DNA from 4 places in the Streptomyces sp. NPDC015661 genome. Region 4 is predicted to be linked to each of the others. Evidence: riboswitches for the same ligand, from Rfam matches in the RefSeq annotation. Region 4 holds a riboswitch; each other region holds the start of a gene.
The links. A riboswitch is a leader RNA that binds a small molecule or an ion and turns the genes downstream of it on or off. The one in region 4 is predicted to bind cyclic di-AMP.
Positions count from the first base shown of each region.

Region 1: another riboswitch for cyclic di-AMP. It lies ahead of ACF07V_RS33595 (M23 family metallopeptidase); the one in region 4 lies ahead of ACF07V_RS25520 (M23 family metallopeptidase).
Region 2: another riboswitch for cyclic di-AMP. It lies ahead of ACF07V_RS20755 (peptidoglycan DD-metalloendopeptidase family protein); the one in region 4 lies ahead of ACF07V_RS25520 (M23 family metallopeptidase).
Region 3: another riboswitch for cyclic di-AMP. It lies ahead of ACF07V_RS05035 (transglycosylase SLT domain-containing protein); the one in region 4 lies ahead of ACF07V_RS25520 (M23 family metallopeptidase).

Region 1 is NZ_JBIBST010000016.1:19,831-24,622, reverse strand. It holds gene ACF07V_RS33605 (MFS transporter) at 1-175, shown strand, start outside; gene ACF07V_RS33600 (PP2C family protein-serine/threonine phosphatase) at 312-1,526, shown strand; cyclic di-AMP (ydaO/yuaA leader) riboswitch at 1,728-1,875, shown strand; gene ACF07V_RS33595 (M23 family metallopeptidase) at 1,887-2,984, shown strand; gene ACF07V_RS33590 (aldo/keto reductase) at 3,032-3,979, shown strand; gene ACF07V_RS33585 (PrsW family intramembrane metalloprotease) at 4,012-4,792, opposite strand, start outside.
Region 2 is NZ_JBIBST010000007.1:297,478-302,269, reverse strand. It holds gene ACF07V_RS20775 (aspartate aminotransferase family protein) at 1-446, shown strand, start outside; gene ACF07V_RS20770 (helix-turn-helix domain-containing protein) at 522-1,151, shown strand; gene ACF07V_RS20765 (DUF6126 family protein) at 1,171-1,326, shown strand; gene ACF07V_RS20760 (tyrosine-protein phosphatase) at 1,333-2,154, opposite strand; cyclic di-AMP (ydaO/yuaA leader) riboswitch at 2,511-2,683, shown strand; gene ACF07V_RS20755 (peptidoglycan DD-metalloendopeptidase family protein) at 2,688-3,632, shown strand; gene ACF07V_RS20750 (SGNH/GDSL hydrolase family protein) at 3,785-4,579, shown strand; gene ACF07V_RS20745 (STM4011 family radical SAM protein) at 4,566-4,792, opposite strand, start outside.
Region 3 is NZ_JBIBST010000002.1:117,352-122,143, forward strand. It holds gene ACF07V_RS05025 (phosphocholine-specific phospholipase C) at 1-1,697, shown strand, start outside; gene ACF07V_RS05030 (hypothetical protein) at 1,757-2,359, opposite strand; cyclic di-AMP (ydaO/yuaA leader) riboswitch at 2,736-2,900, shown strand; gene ACF07V_RS05035 (transglycosylase SLT domain-containing protein) at 2,905-3,771, shown strand; gene ACF07V_RS05040 (phosphoribosyltransferase family protein) at 3,755-4,792, opposite strand, start outside.
Region 4 is NZ_JBIBST010000009.1:285,051-289,842, forward strand. It holds gene ACF07V_RS25510 (HPr family phosphocarrier protein) at 1-249, shown strand, start outside; gene ACF07V_RS25515 (GntR family transcriptional regulator) at 444-1,127, opposite strand; gene ACF07V_RS25520 (M23 family metallopeptidase) at 1,318-2,088, opposite strand; cyclic di-AMP (ydaO/yuaA leader) riboswitch at 2,101-2,265, opposite strand; gene ACF07V_RS25525 (M16 family metallopeptidase) at 2,465-3,862, opposite strand; gene ACF07V_RS25530 (M16 family metallopeptidase) at 3,859-4,792, opposite strand, start outside.

The sequences.
Region 1 (4,792 bases), on a different contig from region 4:
GCTCTACAACACCGTGTGCGGGGTCGGGATCACCCTCGGGAACCTGGGGACGGGCGCACTCCTCGACGTCACCGGCTGGTCGGCGCTGCCGTGGCTGGTGCTGTGCGCGGTGGGCCTGGTGTGCGCGGCGGCGATGGCGCTGCTCGGCCGGAGTGGGCGGCTGGACGCCGACTGAGGCCGTCGGGGGTGGGGCGGCCGGCCGCCCCCGTACGCCACTCGGCCCCGTGGGAGTCGCCGCCCCGTCCGGCGGCGGCCACCCTGGGAGGGCGCGGTGCGGACCGCGGCCGGTCGGACCGGGCAGGAGAGCACAGGTGGGGCACCCCCTAGGAGCGGCGGGCGGAGGGCGGCGGGGCGGTGAGAGCGGCCGCCCCGCGTACGGCGGCGCCCGGCGGTTCATCCGCGCGCTGCCCCCGCTGGTCATCCTGGGCGGTGTCGTCTTCGACCTGGCGACACCGCCCGAGTACACGGCGGCGCCGCTCTTCTCCGCCGCCCCGCTGATCGCCGCACCCTTCTTCTCCCTGCTGACCACCCTGCTCACCGGGATCGCCGCCGTCCTCGCCTCGATCGGGCTGCACGTCTACAACGGCACCGTCGACGAGATCCCCGCCCTCACCGAGACCCTGACCGTCGTCACCGTCTCCGCGCTCGCGCTCCTCATCAACCGGGTCGTGCGCCGCAGCGGCGAGCGGCTCGCCTCGGCGCGGGTCATCGCGGAGACCGCGCAGAAGGCGGTGCTGCCGATGCCCGCCGAGCGGATCGGCGGGCTGCAGTGCGCGGCGCGGTACGAGGCGGCGCAGGCCGACGCGTTCATCGGCGGGGACCTCTTCGCCGTCCAGGACACCCCGCACGGGGTGCGGCTCGTGGTCGGGGACGTCCGGGGCAAGGGGATGGACGCCGTGGAGGCCGTCGCCGTCGTCATCGGGGCCTTCCGGGAGGCGGCGGAGCAGGAGCGGACCCTGGAGGGCGTGGCGCAGCGGCTCGAACGGGCGCTGGCCCGGGAGGGCACCCGCCGGGACGGGCTCGACGCCTTCGAGGGGTTCACCACGGCGGTGCTCGCCGAGATCCCGCGCTCCGACGGAGCCGGGACCTTCGACGGCTTCGTCCGGGTCGTCAACCGCGGGCACCCGCCTCCGCTGATGCTGCACGCGGACGGGCGGCTGGAGTCCCTGGAGCCGGGCGAGGCGGCGCTGCCGCTCGGGATGGGCGACCTGGCGCCGTGGCCGGACCGGGCCGAGGGACGGCCGTTCCCGCCGGGCGCGACGCTGCTCTTCTACACGGACGGCCTCTCGGAGGCGCGGAACGCGCAGGGCGTCTTCTACGATCCGGCCGCGCGGCTGGCCGGGCGGATCTTCCCGGGGCCCGAGGAGCTGCTCGACGCGCTCGTGGACGACGTACGGCTGCACACGGGCGGCGGGGCGACCGACGACATGGCGCTGCTCGCGGTGAGCCGCCCGGCGACGGGGCAGCCCGAGCGGCGCCGGACGATGCCGGTGGTGCCGCCGGACGGGTCCGGTCACCAGGCGTAGTCGAAGGGTGTCACTGCGATAACAATTGACATAACGTCAGATCGCGAGTGTTTGACGGGCTCGCTCTGAAGGGGGGTCAAGTCGGGCCATTACCTCTCAATTCAACGAATGATCAAGGGCAACGGCTTGGAATCGGGACCCCCTGTCTATTAACGTTCGATAACGCAGCGCGGTCGTCCCAGCCGTCGCAAGAGGCGGCACCGTGCGCACGCGCCGAATCCTGAAAAGGAACCGGGGAACCACCACTTGGGGTGAATCGGGCCCCTTCGCACTCGTGCGAGCGTGCCCGTAGGAGACCTTCCCGCTCCGAACCCGTCAGCTAACCCGGTAGGCGAGACGGAAGGAAAGGAGCGCGCCCCCGTGGCGTCCAACACCCCCGCACCCGAAGCCCCCTTCGATGCCTTCGGTGGTGGTGCGGGTCCCGCCGCCCCGGGCACCGAGTGGAACCCCACCGAGGGCTCCCTGCGCGCCGAGAGCCGCTCCGGCGGCCGGCACCGGGTCGTCAAGCAGCGCTCCAACTTCGCCCGCTCCTCCACCGTCCTCGGCGTCGGCGTGATCGCCGCCGTCGGCGCGGGCGGCCTCGCCACCGCGCAGGAGAAGCCCCCGGTGGCGATATCGCTGCCGGACCTCCCCGACCTTGACCTGCCGGACGCCCACGACCTCCCCGGCGTCGGCGACCTCCTCCCCGAGGAGAGCGCGCCCGTCAGCGCGGACCGCGCCAACCCGAACCCGCTCACCTCCGCCACGTACACCACCGCGGCCGACGAGGGCACCGAGCAGGCCGCCGCCCCCGCCGCGGGCGAGGCCCTGCGGGCCCGCATCCTCCAGCAGGCCGAGCAGCAGCAGGCCTCCGCCGACGCCGCCGAGCTCGCCGCCGCGGAGAAGGCGGCCGCCGAGAAGGCCGCCGCGGAGGCCGCGGCCAAGGAAGCGGCCGCGGAGAAGGCGGCCGCCGACGCGAAGGCGAAGGCCGAGGCGGAAGCCAAGGCGAAGGCCGAGGCGGAGGCCAGGGCGAAGGCGGAAGCGGCGGCCGAGGCCGAGCGCCTCGCCCAGCTCGCCGCCAGCTACTCGCTGCCCGTCTCCTCGTACACCCTCACCGCCACCTACATGCAGGCCGGCTCGATGTGGTCCTCCGGCTACCACACCGGCCTCGACTTCGCCGCCCCCACGGGCACCCCGCTCAAGGCGGTCCACGGCGCCACCGTCAAGTCGGCCGGCTGGTCCGGCTCCTACGGCTACCGGATCGTCCTGGAGCTGGAGGACGGCACCGAGGTCTGGTACTGCCACCTCTCGTCCATGCTGGTCAGCGCCGGCCAGACCGTGAGCACCGGCGAGACCATCGGCCGCGTCGGCGCCACCGGCAACGTCACCGGCGCCCACCTCCACATGGAGGTCCACACCGCCGGCGGCGACGGCATCGACCCGGCGGCCTGGCTCCGCTCCAAGGGCCTCAGCCTCTGAGGCACCCGCACGGAATAGGCCCAGCGGCGGGCGTGGTTGATCCACGCATGACTTCTCTCCGCACGCTGGGCGACTCCGACCTGCACGTCTTCCCCGTGGCCCTGGGCGGCAACGTCTTCGGCTGGACCGCCGACGAGGCCGAGTCCTTCGCCGTCCTCGACGCCTACGCCGCCGCGGGCGGCAACTTCGTCGACTCCGCCGACGTCTACTCCGCGTGGGCCGAGGGCAACGAGGGCGGCGAGTCCGAGACCGTCATCGGCCGCTGGCTCGCCTCCCGGGGCAACCGCTCCGACATCGTCGTCGCCACCAAGGTCGGCGCCCACCCCCGCTTCAAGGGCCTCTCCGCCCCCACCATCAAGGCGGGCGCGGAGGAGTCCCTGCGCCGCCTCGGCACCGACCACATCGACATGTACTACACGCACTTCGACGACGAGTCCGTCCCGGTCGAGGAGATCGTCACCGCCCTCGACCAGCTGGTGAAGGACGGCAAGGTGCGGGCCGTCGCCGCCTCCAACATCTCCCCGGAGCGGCTGCGCGCCTCCCTCGACTTCGCCGAGGCCGAGGGCCTCACCCGCTACGTCGCCCTCCAGCCGCACTACAACCTGGTCTCCCGCGACACCTACGAGGGCCCGCTCCTGGAGACCGTCGAGCAGGCCGGGCTCGCGGCCGTCCCGTACTACGGGCTCGCGGCCGGCTTCCTCACCGGCAAGTACCGCCCCGGTGCCGACATCGACAGCGTCCGTGCCGCGGGCGCCGCCAAGCACCTGGACACCGAGCGCGGCCGGGCCGTCCTCTCCGCCCTCGACACCGTCGCCGAGGCGCACGAGGCGGAGCTCGCCACCGTCGCCCTCGCCTGGCTCGCCGCCCGGCCGACCGTCGCCGCGCCGATCGCCTCGGCCCGCACGGTCGAACAGCTCCCGGCCCTCGTCGCGGCGGCCGACCTGAAGCTGACGGAGGCCGAGCTGAAGCTGCTGACCGAGGCCTCGGAGGCCTAGAACCCATCCGGCCCTGACCCGCCGGACAGCCCCTAACTCCGGTACGGGTTGTAGCCGTCGTAGTCCAGGTACTGCGGCGGCGCCCAGGCCCGGCCCGTCGCCCGCGCCGCGTACGTGAGGGCCGGGGAGGCGACCGCGCGGCGCTGCCAGAGGTGGTGCAGCAGCTCCTGCTCCCGGGCCGGGAAGTCGGGTCCCGCCGTGCCGCGCCGGGCCCGGTCCCGCAGGAACGCCAGGGTCGTCGCGAAGGACTCGTACTCGCCGACCGTCCGCGCGGCCGGCCCGCCGTACGTGCGGGCGGCGAACGAGCGGGCCATCTGCCGGGCGCGCATCGAGGACAGCGCGAGCGGCTCGGTGGGGGCGAGCCAGCCGGCCGCGGCGTACGCCGGGAGCTCCCCGGATATCGTGCGCAGCTCGCGCTGCCGGCTCCACACCGCCAGCCAGGTCAGCAGGCCGAAGGCCGGGACCATGAGCGCCCCGTACACCGCGTAGAAGGCCAGCGGGCCGCCGAAGGTGGCCGAGCCGTTCCAGGCGGCGTGCAGGCTCATGGCGAGCAGGAGCCCGGCGAGCGGCAGCAGCACCCGGCGCAGCCGCTTGCCGCGCGGCGCGAGGGCGGCGAAGCCGAAGCCTATGCCGGTGAGCACGGTGAAGAGGGGGTGCGCGAACGGCGACATCACCACCCGTACGAAGAAGGTCGCTGCGGTCACCGAACCGAGACCGGAGGAGCCGAACTCCTGGTCCTCGCCGAAGGCGTTGCCGAGATAGAGGATGTTCTCGGTGAAGGCGAAGCCGGTCGCGGTGAAACCGGCGACCACG
Region 2 (4,792 bases), on a different contig from region 4:
CCGTCCTCTCGGTCATGGAGGACGAGGGCACCGTCGCGCACGCGCGCCGGATCGGCGAGCTGCTCTCGGGCCGGCTGAGGGAGCTCGTGCCGCGGTACGAGCTGCTGCACGAGATCCGCGGGCGCGGCCTGATGATCGGGATCGAGTTCGGGCGGCCCTCCTCGCTCGGACTGCGCGGGCGCTGGACGATGCTCCAGGCGGCCCGCAAGGGTCTCTTCGCCCAGATGGTCGTCGTGCCGCTGCTCCAGCGGCACCGGATCCTCACGCAGGTCTCCGGGGACCACCTGGAAGTGATCAAGCTGATCCCGCCGCTGGTCGTCGACGAGGCGGACGTGGACCGGTTCGTCACCGCCTTCACCGAGGTCATGGACGACGCCCACGGCGGCGGCGGGCTGATGTGGGACTTCGGGAAGACGCTGGTCAAGCAGGCGATCGCACAGCGCTGACGCCTGCCACGGCGCGGGTTTTGCCTCTGAGGCAAGAAACTTGCCTCAGAGGCACGAACCTGGCGGAATGGACGCATGGACCACGTCCCCGGGGACACCTCCCCGGACCCTGTCACCCCCGACGTCCTGCCCGACGTCGCCCCCCAGCTGCGGGCCCTGCGCCGCCGCCGGGGACTCACCCTGGAGGCCGCCGCCCAGCGGGCCGGTCTCTCGCCGGCCCACCTCTCGCGCCTGGAGACCGGGAACCGGCAGCCCTCGCTGCCCATGCTGCTCGCCCTGTCCCGTATCTACGGTACGACGGTCTCCGAGCTCCTGGGGGAGACGCCCCCCGAACGCGATCCCGTCGTCCGGGCCGGCCGCTCCGAACCCGTCGAGGCCGACGGCTGGATCTACCGGCAGGCGGGCGGCGCCGGGCGCGCCCTCCAGTGCCTGCGGGTCCACGTGCCGTACGCCACCCGGGCCGACATCGTGCGCGTCCACCCCGGTGAGGAGTGGATCCACGTCCTGGAGGGGCGGGTGCGGCTCGCGCTCGGCGAGGCCGTCCATGTGCTCGACCCCGGGGACAGCGCGCACTTCGACTCGCTCACCCCGCACCGGATCGGCGCCGCCACACCCGGCGGGGCCGAGCTGCTCTTCGTACACACCCTGATGCAGAGCCCCGCCGCCGAGCTGTGCCTCGGTGACGGGACCCCGCACCGGCGCTGACGCACCAGAAAGGACCGACATGTCCGAGAAGTCCGTACCGGTCACCGGCGAGGAGCGCGGTGAAGGCAAGTTCCCCAAGGGGCTCGTGCTCCGGCTCTTCGCCTATCTGATCGCCGGCCACCTCTTCGCCGGTTTCCTCTACCTGCTCTTCGTGCTGGGCGGGCAGAACCAGTAGCCGGGGCTACGCCTCGGTGAGGAGGCGCTCCCGCAGCCGCTCGCGGGTCTGCGGGGCCAGCTTCAGGCCCTCGGTGAGGTAGCCGTCCACCGAGCCCCAGGTCGTCTCGATCGTGTCGAACGCGGCCCGCAGATACTCCACCCGCGCGTCGAAGAGCGGGCTGAGCAGCTCCATCACCTCGGGAGACATCGCGTCCGGGGAGGTGGAGCTGCGGCGCACCTTGTAGCGGCGGTGCGGGGCGTTCGACTTCACGTAGTCCGCCTCGATCGCCTCCCGCTCGACCCCGACCGCGAGCAGGGTGATCGCGATGGCGACCCCTGCCCGGTCCTTGCCGGCCGCGCAGTGCAGCAGGGCCGGGACGCTCTCCTCCGCCATGGAGTGGAGGAGACGGCTGTGCTCCTCGGTCCGCTCCAGCACGTTCTTGCGGTACGAATGGGACATTCGGGCGGCCGCCTTGCCGTCGCCGAGGATCTCCCGCAGCTGCGCGATCTCGCCGTCGCGCACCAGCTTCCAGAACTCCTTGCCGTCGGCCGGGTCGTTGAGCGGTATGTTCACGTTCCGCACGCCGGGCAGCTCGACGTCCGCGCCCTCGATCCTCCGGTCCGCCTCGTTGCGGAAGTCGAAGACGGTGTGCAGGCCCAGCGAGGCGAGGAAGGCGGCGTCGTCCTCCGTCGCGTGGGCGAGGTGGCCGCTGCGGAAGAGGCGCCCGGAGCGGACGGCGCGCCCGTCCGCCGTCGGCAGGCCGCCCACGTCCCGGAAGTTGCGGACCTCCGTCAGTTCGGGCTCGTCGGCTTCGGCGGGCGGGACCTGCGGCAGCTGCTGCGTCACGGCTGCTCCTGTTCTGTCGATCGGTTCCTGGGGCAATCATCTCGGGTGGGGGCCGGAACACGCACCCCCTCGGACGGGAATGGGTGATCTGTCCGTATTGAGCTGTTCGGTATAACCCGCCCCGTTTGCAGGGGAGATGGGGATCGGCGCGTGAGCAGCGTCATAAACGTGACGGACCGTGCCTGATCGTCTTTTCCAAATACCCCCCGGGAAAAGGAGATCGAGGGACCGTCATCCACGGAGGGTGACCGGAATTCCGGCCGGATATCACGCGATCCGCGAGCACTTGAAAAGCGTGGCTTGTTCACGCCGACCCCACTCGTCTAGCGTCGCGCTCACTCCGGTCGGACCGCCGAATCCTGCCACCGCCCGGAATCCGCACTCACCCGTACGAGGCAGGAGCGGGGGACCCAGGTAAGTACGCCGATCCCTCGAAGAAGGACGGCTCGGGGTGAAGCCGCGTGAGAACGCGGCCGGACATCTCCAGTCCGAACCCGACAGCTCACCTCGCAGGCGACGGAGAGGAATTCGCCATGCCCGCGAAGGGTAAGCACCGCCGCCCCAAGGTCAACCGCCTGACCCGTGGCATCGCCGCCGCCGGCACCGGCGGCGCCGTCGTCGCCCTCCCGCTCCTCGGAGCCACCGGCGCCCACGCCGCCGAGCAGGCCGCCCCGGCCGCCGCTCCCGCCGTCGCCCAGGTGAAGGCCGCCGTCGAGGCCGCGCCCGCCACCGCGAAGGCCGCGCCGAAGACGTACTCCGTCGTCCGGGGCGACTACCTGTCGAAGATCGCCGCCGAGCACCACCTCGCGGGCGGCTGGCAGAAGCTGTACAAGGACAACCGCCAGGTCATCGGCGAGAACCCCTCGCTGATCCTGCCCGGCATGAAGCTCACCCTCGGCGCCAAGAGCACCGCCAAGGCCACCGCGCCGAAGGCGCACAAGAGCACGCAGAGCTCCGGCAAGAACGGCGACGCCCCGCGCGCCTCCCGCAGCAGCGAGCGCTCCTCGGCCCCGGCCGCCGCGACCACCTCCTCCTCTTCGTCGTCCTCCTCGTCGGCCGGCACGACCTCCTCCTCCGGCTGGGTCGCCCCCGTCAGCGGCGGCATCGGCACCCCGTACCGCGCCGCGGGCTCCATGTGGTCCTCCGGCTACCACACCGGTGTCGACTTCATCGCCTCCACCGGCACCACCGTCGTCGCGGTCGGCCCCGGCACCGTCTACTCCGCCGGCGACGGCGGCGCGTACGGCAACCAGGTCGTCATCCAGCACGCCGACGGCACCTTCTCGCAGTACGCCCACCTCTCCTCGATCTCCGTCTCCGCCGGCCAGACGGTCACCGGCGGCCAGCAGATCGGCCTCTCCGGCGCGACCGGCAACGTCACCGGCCCGCACCTGCACTTCGAGATGCGCACCGGGCCGGAGTACGGCTCCGACATCGACCCGCTGGCCGCCCTGCGCCAGCACGGCGTGAACATCTGACGCCACGTCGCCCTCCCGAGGCCCGGCACGCAGGTGCCGGGCTTCCGGCGTATTCCGGCTTGGCGGAATCTTTATCGGTGGCATATGTCACCCTCCGTCAACCCTTCCTTACGGTCGCGTAGGTCACATCCGAAAGGGAAGGATGTGTTTCCGTGGCAGACGATTCGACATCAACAGACAAGAACGCATTCGGGTCGTACGCGGCGATCGGTGACAGCTTCACCGAGGGCGTCGGAGACCCCGGGCCCGACGGGACGTACGTCGGCTGGGCGGACCGCTTCGCGGTCCTGCTCGCCGACCAGCTGCCGGAGCACGACGACTTCCGCTACGCCAACCTGGCCGTACGCGGGCGCCTCCTCGACCAGATCGTGGCGGAACAGGTACCCCGTGCGAAGGAACTCGCCCCCGACCTGGTGACCTTCTGCGCGGGCGGCAACGACATCATCCGCCCCGGGACGGACCCGGACGACGTGGCCGAGCGCTTCGAGCGCGCCGTCGCCGACCTGACCTCCGCCGTCGGCACCGTCATGGTGACCACCGGCTTCGACACCCGCGACGTGACCCTGCTCAAGCACCTGCGCGGCAAGATCGCCACCTACAACGGACACGTCCGGGCCATCGCGGACCGCTACGACTGCCCGGTCCTCGACCTCTGGTCGCTCAAGTCCGTCCAGGACCGGCGCGCCTGGGACGACGACCGGCTGCACCTCTCGCCCGAGGGACACACCCGCGTCGCCCTGCGCGCCGCCCAGGTCCTCGGCATGCCGGTGCCCGCCGACCCGGACCAGCCCTGGCCGCCGGTCCCGCCGCGCGGCACGCTCGAAGTGCGCCGCGACGACATCCACTGGGCCAGGGAGTACCTGGTGCCGTGGATCGGGCGCCGGCTGCGCGGCGAGAGCTCCGGCGACCACGTCGAGGCCAAGCGCCCCGACCTCATGCCCCTCTAGCGGGCGGTACGGCGGCGGGGATCCGCTCCAGGACCCCGCCGGCGAACACGTCGTACAGCGGCAGCGTCTCCAGGTGGACGTAGCCGATGTGGCAGTCGCAGACGGCGAGGGGGCAGGCGCGGGGACGCAGTGCGGCACGGTACGAGCCGTCGTACAGGTTCCCCAGCTCGGCCCTGACGAAGTGGCAGCGCCGCACCGTCCCCTCGCCGTCCA
Region 3 (4,792 bases), on a different contig from region 4:
TCGCACAGTGCAACGGCGACCTGCCGCACAGCTGGACCTCCCAGCACGCCGCGTGGAACAAGGGACGCCTCGACAACTGGGTCACGGGCGTGGGCAACACCCGGACGCTCGGCCACCTCGACCGCGGGGACATCCCCTTCCACTACGCGCTCGCCGACAACTACACGATCTGCGACGCGTACTTCTGCTCGACGCTGAGCGCCACGGGCCCCAACCGCACGTTCCTGTGGAGCGGGAAGATCGACGGCTCCAGCAAGGACGGGGGCGACGAGTCGGGCCTCACCTGGGAGTCGTACGCCGAGGCGCTCCAGCGCGCCGGGGTGAGCTGGAAGGTCTACCAGAACGCCCAGGACAACTACGGCGACAACGGTCTCGCGTACTTCAAGAAGTTCACCGACGCACGGCCCGGGGACCCGCTGTACGACCGGGGCATGGGCTCGGTCCCGAAGGTGACCGGCTCGACCCCGGACGACATCGCCGCGGCGATCCGCGCCGACGTCGTCGCGGGCACCCTCCCGCAGGTGTCCTGGGTGGTCGCGAGCGAGGCCTTCTCCGAGCACCCGTACGCCCCTCCGGGGGACGGCGCCCACTTCGTCGACCTCGTCTACCGCGCGCTGGCGGCGAACGCCGAGGTGTTCGACTCCACGGTGCTGTTCCTCAACTACGACGAGAACGACGGCTTCTTCGACCACGTGCCGCCGCCGGTCGCCCCTCCGGGCACCCCGGGCGAGTACCTCGACGGCGTGCCGATCGGTCTGGGCTTCCGCGTCCCGATGATTGTCATGTCCCCGTGGACCCGGGGCGGCTGGGTGAGCTCCGAGGTCTTCGACCACACCTCGGTGCTGCGCTTCATGGAGACCTGGACGACGGCGCTCGGCACCCCGGCCACCTGCCCCAACATCAGCGACTGGCGGCGGAAGGTGACGGGCGATCTGACCGGCGTCTTCGACTTCGCCCACCCGGTGTACGGAGTGCCCGCCGGCCTCCCCTCGACGGCGAAGGTCATCGGGCAGGCCACCTGCGGCCCGCTGCCGAATCCGGCGCCCCAGAACAACGCGCTGCCCGCCCAGGAGTCCGGCACCCGTCCGGCGCGCGCGCTGCCGTACCAGGTGAACGGCAACCTCGATCGCTTCGAGTTCGGCGCCGCGGGCAAGATCCTGGCCTGGTTCTCGATGACCAACCAGGGCACGGAGGCCAAGCGCTCCGCGCACTTCTCGATCCACCCGCACCAGTACCGGGACACGGCCGCCTGGCAGTACACCGTCGACCCGGGCGGCACGGCCACCGACTACTTCAACATCGGACTCGGCTCGGGCTCGGGGAAGTACGACATCTCGATGATGGGCCCCAACCGCTTCCTGCGCCGGTTCATCGGGGACGCGTCCAAGGCGGGCAAGGCCGTCGAGGTGGCCGCCCGCTTCGCGCCCGAGGCGGGGACGGGCAAGACGGCCCTGTGGTTCAGGATGACGAACACCTCGGCCGGTCCCGTCACCTTCACGATCCGTTCGAACGCCTACCGCTCCGACGGCCCGTGGACGTACACGGTGCCGGCGAACTCCAGCCGCGAGGACTTCTTCAACGCGGTGGCGTACAACGGCGGCTGGTACGACTTCACGATCTCCGCCGACATCGACGGAACCTGGTCGCGCCGGTACACCGGGCACATCGAGACCGGCGCCGCGAGCGTCAGCGGCTGATCCCGCCCCGGGATCCGGGCGGCGGCCGTGCGGTCGCCGTCCGGATCCCGGGCGTGCCGTCAGCGGCCGGCGAGCGCGGCGCGGCGGACCGTGGCGTCGAGGAGGGCGACCGCGTCGGCGGCCGTACGGCCGGGGGCCCGGTTCCACGGCCCGATCAGCTCCTGCCATCCCCGCGAGCGCAACTCGGTCATGATCCAGGCGGCCGCCTCGTTCATGGTGTCCGCGCCGCCGTAGCCGAGCCGGTGGGCTGCGAGCAGGGCCCCACAGACGCACCGTGCGCCGCGCACGTCCCGCAGCTTGTACGGGGCGTTCTGCCAGCCCCACTCCGTCAGCACCAGGCGCGCGTAGCCGAGGTGGACCGAGGGGCGCAGCTCGGGCTGTCCGATGCGGCGCCAGGCGTGCAGCCGGTCCGGCAGTACGGCTCCGAGGCGCCCCGGGAGCCGGCGCTCGACGGGCAGCGCCGGCGGCAGGGCGGCGAGCGCGTCGGCGACGAGCCGGTCCACGGGCACACTGAGCAGCTCCCGCCAGCCCTCCTCCGCGGGTGGCGAGGGCTCCGGGGCGTTCCAGTCCGTGACGATCCGCTGCCAGGTGGCGCTCTCGAAGAGGGCGGCCGCCTCGCGGTCGAGGGCGTCGGGGCTGAGCTGGGAGGTGGAAGGCGGCATGGGGGTGGCTCCTGGGTCGACTCCCTCCATCTTTCAAGACGAATGTCGGTTTTGCGACTTTTGCTCCCACTCGGAGAGTCGCCGGGAGGAACACGCCCCATCGCGGGGATTCCCCCCCTAATTACCCACCCCGGAATTACACCCCAAATTCGGACATTGCACTCCGGGTGATGCGACTCACTCGGGCAACCCGGTCGCCCGGCGACTCCTTCCCCCACCCCGTACCGGACAAGGAAGTTCGGCACCCCGGGGACGGCATCGATCTTGAATTCACCGAATTCATTGATCCATTTAACGGCACACGGCAACCACTCCCCTTGTTATCCGTCGCATTACTGGCCTACGGTCACCTCCATTCGAGCGGAACGCCCAATCCTGCCGCCGCTCGCTAAACCTCCCTTTTCACCCGACGGCAGGAGCGGGGGACCCACGAATACGCCGGTCCGGATTCCGGAACGGCTCGGGGTGAAGCCGCGTGCGCGCGGCCGGACAGCTCCCGTCCGAACCCGACAGCTCACCCCGCAGGCGCCGGAGAGGAAACCGTCATGCCTGCTCACGGTAAGCACCGCCGCCCCCGCCGCGTCCGCGTCTCGCGCGGCCTCGCCCTGGTCGGCACCGGTGGCGCCGCCCTGACCCTGCCGCTCATCGCCCCGGCCGTCGCCGGCGCGGCGCCCGTCTCCGGCGCCCCGCAGATCGCCGCCCAGTCTTTCGCCGCCCCCGCCGCGCCGGTCGCGGCCAAGGCGCCCGCCGCCCCGGCCGCCGCGCACACGTACACCGTCGTGAGCGGCGACTCGCTTTCCCTGATCGCCCACAAGAAGGGAATTCAGGGCGGCTGGAAGAGCCTTTACCGTGTCAACAAGAGCGTCGTGGGTGACAATCCGTCACTCATTCGCCCCGGTCTCGAACTGACGATTCGTCGGGATTCCGCGAAGGCAGCCCCCGCGAAGGCGAAGAAGTCCGCCACGACGGAGCGCGCGAGCCGCTCCGCGCACCGGTCGGCCACCCCCGCCGTCGCCACCGGTGCGGGCGCCTCGGCCGCCGCGGCCGCCCCGGCCGCCGTCAAGGCGGCCCCGGTCGCCGCCACCAACTACGCCGACAACCTCGACGGCTGGATCCGGGAGTCGCTGGCCATCATGGGCCAGCACGGCATCCCCGGCTCCTACGACGGGATCCTCCGCAACGTCATGCGCGAGTCCTCCGGCAACCCCCAGGCCATCAACCTCTGGGACTCCAACGCCGTCGCCGGCACCCCGTCGAAGGGCCTGCTCCAGGTCATCGAGCCGACCTTCCTCGCCTACCACGTGCCCGGCACGTCCATGGACCTGTTCGACCCGGTCGCCAACATCACCGCCGCCTGCAACTACGCGGCCGACCGCTACGGCTCCATCGACAACGTCAACTCGGCGTACTGACCGCCTGCCGCCGGAAGTGCTCCTGGAACCAGGAGGTGGCGAGGTCCGCCACCTCCTCCAGGGCACCCGGCTCCTCGAAGAGGTGACCGGCGCCGCCCACGACGGAGAGCCGGTTCTCACAGCGCAGCAGGGCCAGGGCCCGCCGGTTGAGGTCCAGGACCAGCGCGTCCGCGCCGCCCACCACCAGCAGCGTCGGGGCACGCACCCGGGCCAGGTGCTCGGCGGCGAGGTCCGGCCGGCCGCCGCGTGACACGACGGCGCTCACCGGGGACGCGGGATCGCCCGCCGCCCACAGCGCCGCGGCCGCGCCCGTGCTGGCGCCGAAGTACCCGAACGGGAGTCCCGTGCTCTCGGGCCTCGCGGCCAGCCACTCCGTGGCCCCGGCGAGCCTTCCGGCCAGGAGCGGGGTGTCGAAGACATGCGCCCGGTCGGTCGCCTCCGACTCGGTCAGCAGGTCGAAGAGCAGCGTCCCCAGGCCCGCCCGGTTGAGCGCCGCGGCGACGGCCCGGTTCCGCGGGCTGTGGCGGCTGCTGCCGCTGCCGTGGGCGAACAGGACGATGCCGCCCGCGTCCTCGGGCACCGCCAGGCGCCCACTCAGGGTGACCCCGCCGACCGGGATCCTCACGTCCGTGTCCCGCACGACGGGGGCCCGCGTGGCCCTGTTCCGCTCCAGGCAGGCGATCACCTCGGCGTCCGGGGTCTGCGAGAAGTCCCGGTAGAACTGCCCGATCGCGAAGAACAGCTCCGGCGCGTGCACGCTGACGGTCTCGTCGGCCTCGCCACCGAGGCGGGCCGTCCAGCCACGCGGCGCCACCGGGACCGCGAGGACGATCCGGGCCGCGCCCCGGGCCCGTACCACCCGGCAGGCCGCCAGCGCCGTGGCCCCGGTGGCCAGCCCGTCGTCGACCACGACGACCGTCCGCCCTTCGAGGGGCACCGACGGCCGGCTCCCCCGGTAACGCAGGGAGCGCTGCTCCAGCTCGGCGTGCTCCCGCTCCTCCACGGCGGCGAGATCGCGCTC
Region 4 (4,792 bases):
GAGGGCCTGCACGCCCGCCCCGCGTCCATCTTCGTCCGTGCCGCCACGGCCTCCGGCGTGCCGGTGACGATCGCCAAGTCCGACGGCACCCCCGTGAACGCCGCCTCCATGCTCGCGGTGCTCGGCCTGGGCGCGCAGGGCGGCGAGGAGATCGTCCTCGCGTCGGAGGCCGACGGCGCCGAGGCCGCCCTCGACCGCCTGGCGAAGCTCGTCGCCGAGGGCCTGGACGAGCTCCCCGAGACCGTCTGACCCCGGTCCCCCTACGGTGAATGGCCGTGGCCGCCGAAAATTCCGGCGGCCACGGCCATTCGCATGACCGGGCCCACTTCCGGGCCTACTTCCGGGCCTACTTCCAGACCCACTTCACGACCCATTTCCGGACCCATTTCGGGGCAGCACAAACACCCCGGCCGAATGCCTATTCTTTGTATACGGTGTGCGTGTTAATTCCGGGCACTCGCCGTGTTGACGGCATGTTGCGAAACCCTCACACGGCCGCGCCCCGGGATTTTGAGCCGGTGCAGCGACAGCGAACGCTCCGCGTGCAGCGCGGTCAGCGACCTCGCCCGCTCGGCGTCGCCCCGCGCCACGGCGTCCACGATCGCGCCGTGCTCGGCCCAGGCCTCCACCGGCTGGGCCGGCTGGTCCACCACGTGCGTCCAGGCGATCTTGTGCCGCAGCTGGGTGAGCAGCGCCGTCAGGGCCGGGCTTCCGGAGGCCTGGGCGAGGGTCTCGTGGAACCAGCCGCCCAGCGAGCGCAGATCCTCGCCCTGCCCGCGCCTGGCCCGCTCCTGCCCCAGCCTGACCAGGCCGCGCAGCACCTTGAGGTGCGCCTCGGTGCGCCGCTGCGCGGCCCGCGCGGCCCCCAGCGGTTCCAGCAGCGCCCGCATGTCCAGCAGATCGGCCGCCTCCTGCTCGGTCGGCTCGGCGACATGGGCGCCCGCGTGGCGCCGGGTGACGACGAAGCCCTCCGATTCCAGGGTGCGCAGCGCCTCACGGACCGGGACGCGGGAGACCCCGTACCGCCGGGCGAGCTGCTCCTCGGTCAGCCGGCTGCCCCGCTCGAACACGCCGGAGACGATGTCGTCCCGGATCGCCGTGCATACCGAGTGCGCGGGAATGCGCATGTCCGACCTCCGCCTTGGTCCGCGCGAGTCAATTCCTTCGGCGCCTGTTCTGCGCCCGATCTGCGACTCTATTGCAGCGCGCCGGAATTTCCGATGCCCCAGCGGAATCCATGGATATCTTTTGGCCAGCGAAAAGCCCCGGCTCAGTACGAGCCGGGGCTTTTGCGACGCGGTGCGCGGCGGGGTCGGGTCAGACCTGGACGCCGCGGGCGCGGAGGTACGTGAGGGGGTTGATGTCCGAGCCGTACTCGGGGCTCGTGCGCGCCTCGAAGTGGAGGTGGGGGCCGGTGGAGTTGCCGCTCGAGCCCGAGACGCCTATCTGCTGGCCCGGCTCGACGGTCTGGCCGACATAGACCCCGATGGAGGAGAGGTGGCCGTACTGGGTGTACGTGCCGTCGTTCATCCGGATCACGATGTTGTTGCCGTACGCCCCGCCCCAGCCGGCCTCGACGACGGTGCCGGAGCCGACGGAGACCACCCGGGTGCCGTAGGCGGCGTGGAAGTCGATGCCGGAGTGGCTGCCGGAGGACCAGAGCGAGCCGCCGGTCTTGTAGCCGGTGGAGACGTACGAGCCGGCGACGGGGAGCTGGAAGGAGGCCAGGCGGCGGCGCTCGGCCTCGCGGGCGGCGCGCTCGCGCTCCAGGCGGATCTCCTTGGCGCGGGCCTCGGCCTTGCGCTTCGCCTCGGCCTTGGCCTTCGCCTTGGCGATGGCCTCGTCGGCCTCCTGCTCCTGGGCGGCGGCCTGGGCGTTGATCGGGTCGACGAGGGAGTCCTCGGTGATCACCTGGGTGAGGCCGGTGTCCTCGACGGAGCGGTTGTCCGTGTCGGCGGCGAGCGCCGGGGAGGCGAGGGTTCCGATGACGCCGGTGGTGGCGAGGGTCGCGACGCCGGCGATGCCCACGCTGCGGCGCGCCATCCGGCTCGGACCACGATGCTTCCCGGTGGCACGGGTGAACGCCATGTAGAGGCTGATCCTTTCCTTCCTTCTCGCCTACCGGGTTAGCTGACGGGTTCGGAGCAGGAAGGTCTCCTACGAGCCCCTCCGTCGAGACGAAGGCGCCCGATTCACCCCAGGGACTACATGTGGGTCCCCGGCTCCCCAGGCTCGCGCCTGACGGGGACTCGGCGATGACTGTCCGATGCCGCGGATGCGGCACGTGCAACTGACGGACAGCCGGACCGACGCTATGCGGATCGTCTTTCAATCACCAACCAGACACGCCTTTTGTAAGACATGCCACAGGGCAAATGATCATCCTTGATTGCAATACGGACAAAGCGGAGGACCCCGACGAACTAGGTCGTCGGGGTCCTCCTGTTGTCGCCTCGGGCCTGAATCAGCCCGTCACGACGGTCACTTCACCGATGCCGAGGGCGCGCACCGGCTCCGCGATCTGCGCCGCGTCACCGACGAGCACGGTGACAAGACGGTCCACCGGGAAGGCGCTGACCACGGCGGCCGTCGCCTCGACCGTGCCGGTCTCGGCCAGGCGCGCGTACAACTGGGCCTGGAAGTCGTCCGGGAGGTGCTGCTCCACCTGGTCGGCGAGCGTCCCGGCGACGGAGGCAGCCGTCTCGTACTTGAGCGGCGCCACGCCCACCAGGTTCTGCACGGCCGTCTCGCGCTCGGCGTCGGTGAGGCCCTCGGCGGCGAGGGTGCGCAGCACCTTCCACAGGTCCTCAAGTGCCGGGCCGGTGTTGGGGGTGTCGACGGATCCGCTGATGGCGAGCATCGCGGCGCCGTTCCCCCCGGCGTCCGAGCGGAGCACCTGACCGAAGGCGCGCACGCCGTACGTGTAGCCCTTCTCCTCGCGCAGGACCCGGTCCAGACGCGAGGTCAGCGTGCCGCCGAGGCAGTACGTGCCGAGGACCTGGGCCGGCCAGACGCGGTCGTGCCGGTCGGCGCCGATCCGGCCGATGAGCAGCTGCGTCTGCACGGCGCCGGGACGGTCCACGATGACGACCCGTCCGGTGTCGTCGGCGGTGATCGGCGGCATCGGGAGCGGCTCGGCCGGCTCACCGGTCCAGGCGCCCAGCGTCTCGGCGAGGACCTTGTCGAGGTCGACGCCCGTCAGGTCGCCGACGACCACGGCGGTGGCCGTGCCGGGCCGCACGTGCGCCTCGAAGAAGGCGCGGACGGCGGCGGCGTCGATCGCGGCGACGGTCTCCTCGGTGCCCTGGCGCGGCCGGGACATCCGGGACTCGGCCGGGAACAGCTCCTTGGAGAGCTGCTTGGCGGCGCGGCGGGCCGGGTTGGCCGTCTCGTGCGGGATCTCGTCGAGGCGGTTGCGCACCAGCCGCTCGACCTCGGTGTCGAGGAACGCCGGGGCGATCAGGGCCTCGGAGAGCAGGCCGAGCGCCTTGGGCAGCCGGGAGACCGGGACCTCCAGGGAGACCCGTACGCCCGGGTGGTCGGCGTGCGCGTCGAGCGTGGCGCCGCAGCGCTCCAGCTCGGCCGCGAACTCCTCGGCGCTGTGCTCGCCGGTGCCCTCGGAGAGCGCGCGGGCCATGATGGTCGCCACACCGTCGAGCCCGGCGGGCTCGGCGTCCAGCGGGGCGGGCAGGAAGATCTCCACCGCGACGACCTGCTGGCCGGGGCGGTGGCTGGTGAGCACGGTCAGACCGTTGTCCAGCTTCCCCCGGTCGGGGGCCGGGAAGGCCCACGGCTTCGCGGTGCCCGGCCGGGGCTGCGGGTGGAAGTCCATGCTCGTCAAAGACACGGCGGCGTCGGTCACTGGTCCGCTCCCTCTTCGTCATCGCCGTCGGCGTGGTCGCTCTGCTCGGTCGCCAGGGGCTCGTAGACGAGCACCGCGCGGTTGTCGGGGCGCAGCTTGGCCGCGGCGACCGCCTGCACCTCCTCGGCGGTGATGTCCAGGACGCGGTCGACGGCGGTCAGGGCGAGCTGCGGGTCGCCGAACAGCACGGCGAACCGGCACAGTTCGTCCGCGCGGCCCGCGACGGTGCCGAGCCGGTCCAGCCACTCGCGCTCCAACTGGGCCTGCGCGCGCTCCATCTCCTCGGGCGTGGGGCCCTCGGCGGCGAACCGGGCGAGCTCCTCGTCGACGGCCGCCTCGATCTGCGGGACCTCGACGCCTCCGGACGTCTTGACGTCCAGCCAGCCGAGCGAGGGCGCCCCGGCGAGCCGCAGCAGGCCGAAGCCGGCGGCGACGGCCGTGCGGTCGCGGCGGACCAGACGGTTGTGCAGGCGGGAGGACTCCCCGCCGCCCAGGACCGTCAGGGCCAGGTCGGCGGCGTCGCACGCGCGCGTGCCGTCGTGCGGCAGCCGGTAGGCGGCCATCAGCGCGCGGGCCGGGACCTCCTCCTCGATCACCTCGCGCAGCTGCTCGCCGATGACCTCGGGCAGGTCGCCGGGGCGCGGCTCGGGCTTGCCGTCGTGGGCGGGGATGGAGCCGAAGTACTTCTCGACCCAGGCGAGCGTCTGCACCGGGTCGATGTCACCGACGACGGACAGCACGGCGTTGTTCGGGGCGTAGTACGTGCGGAAGAAGTTCCGCGCGTCCTCCAGGGTCGCCGCGTCCAGGTCGGCCATGGAGCCGATCGGCGTGTGGTGGTACGGGTGGCCCTCCGGGTAGGCGAGGGCGGTCAGCTTCTCGAAGGCGGTGCCGTACGGCACGTTGTCGTAGCGCTGGCGGCGCTCGTTCTTG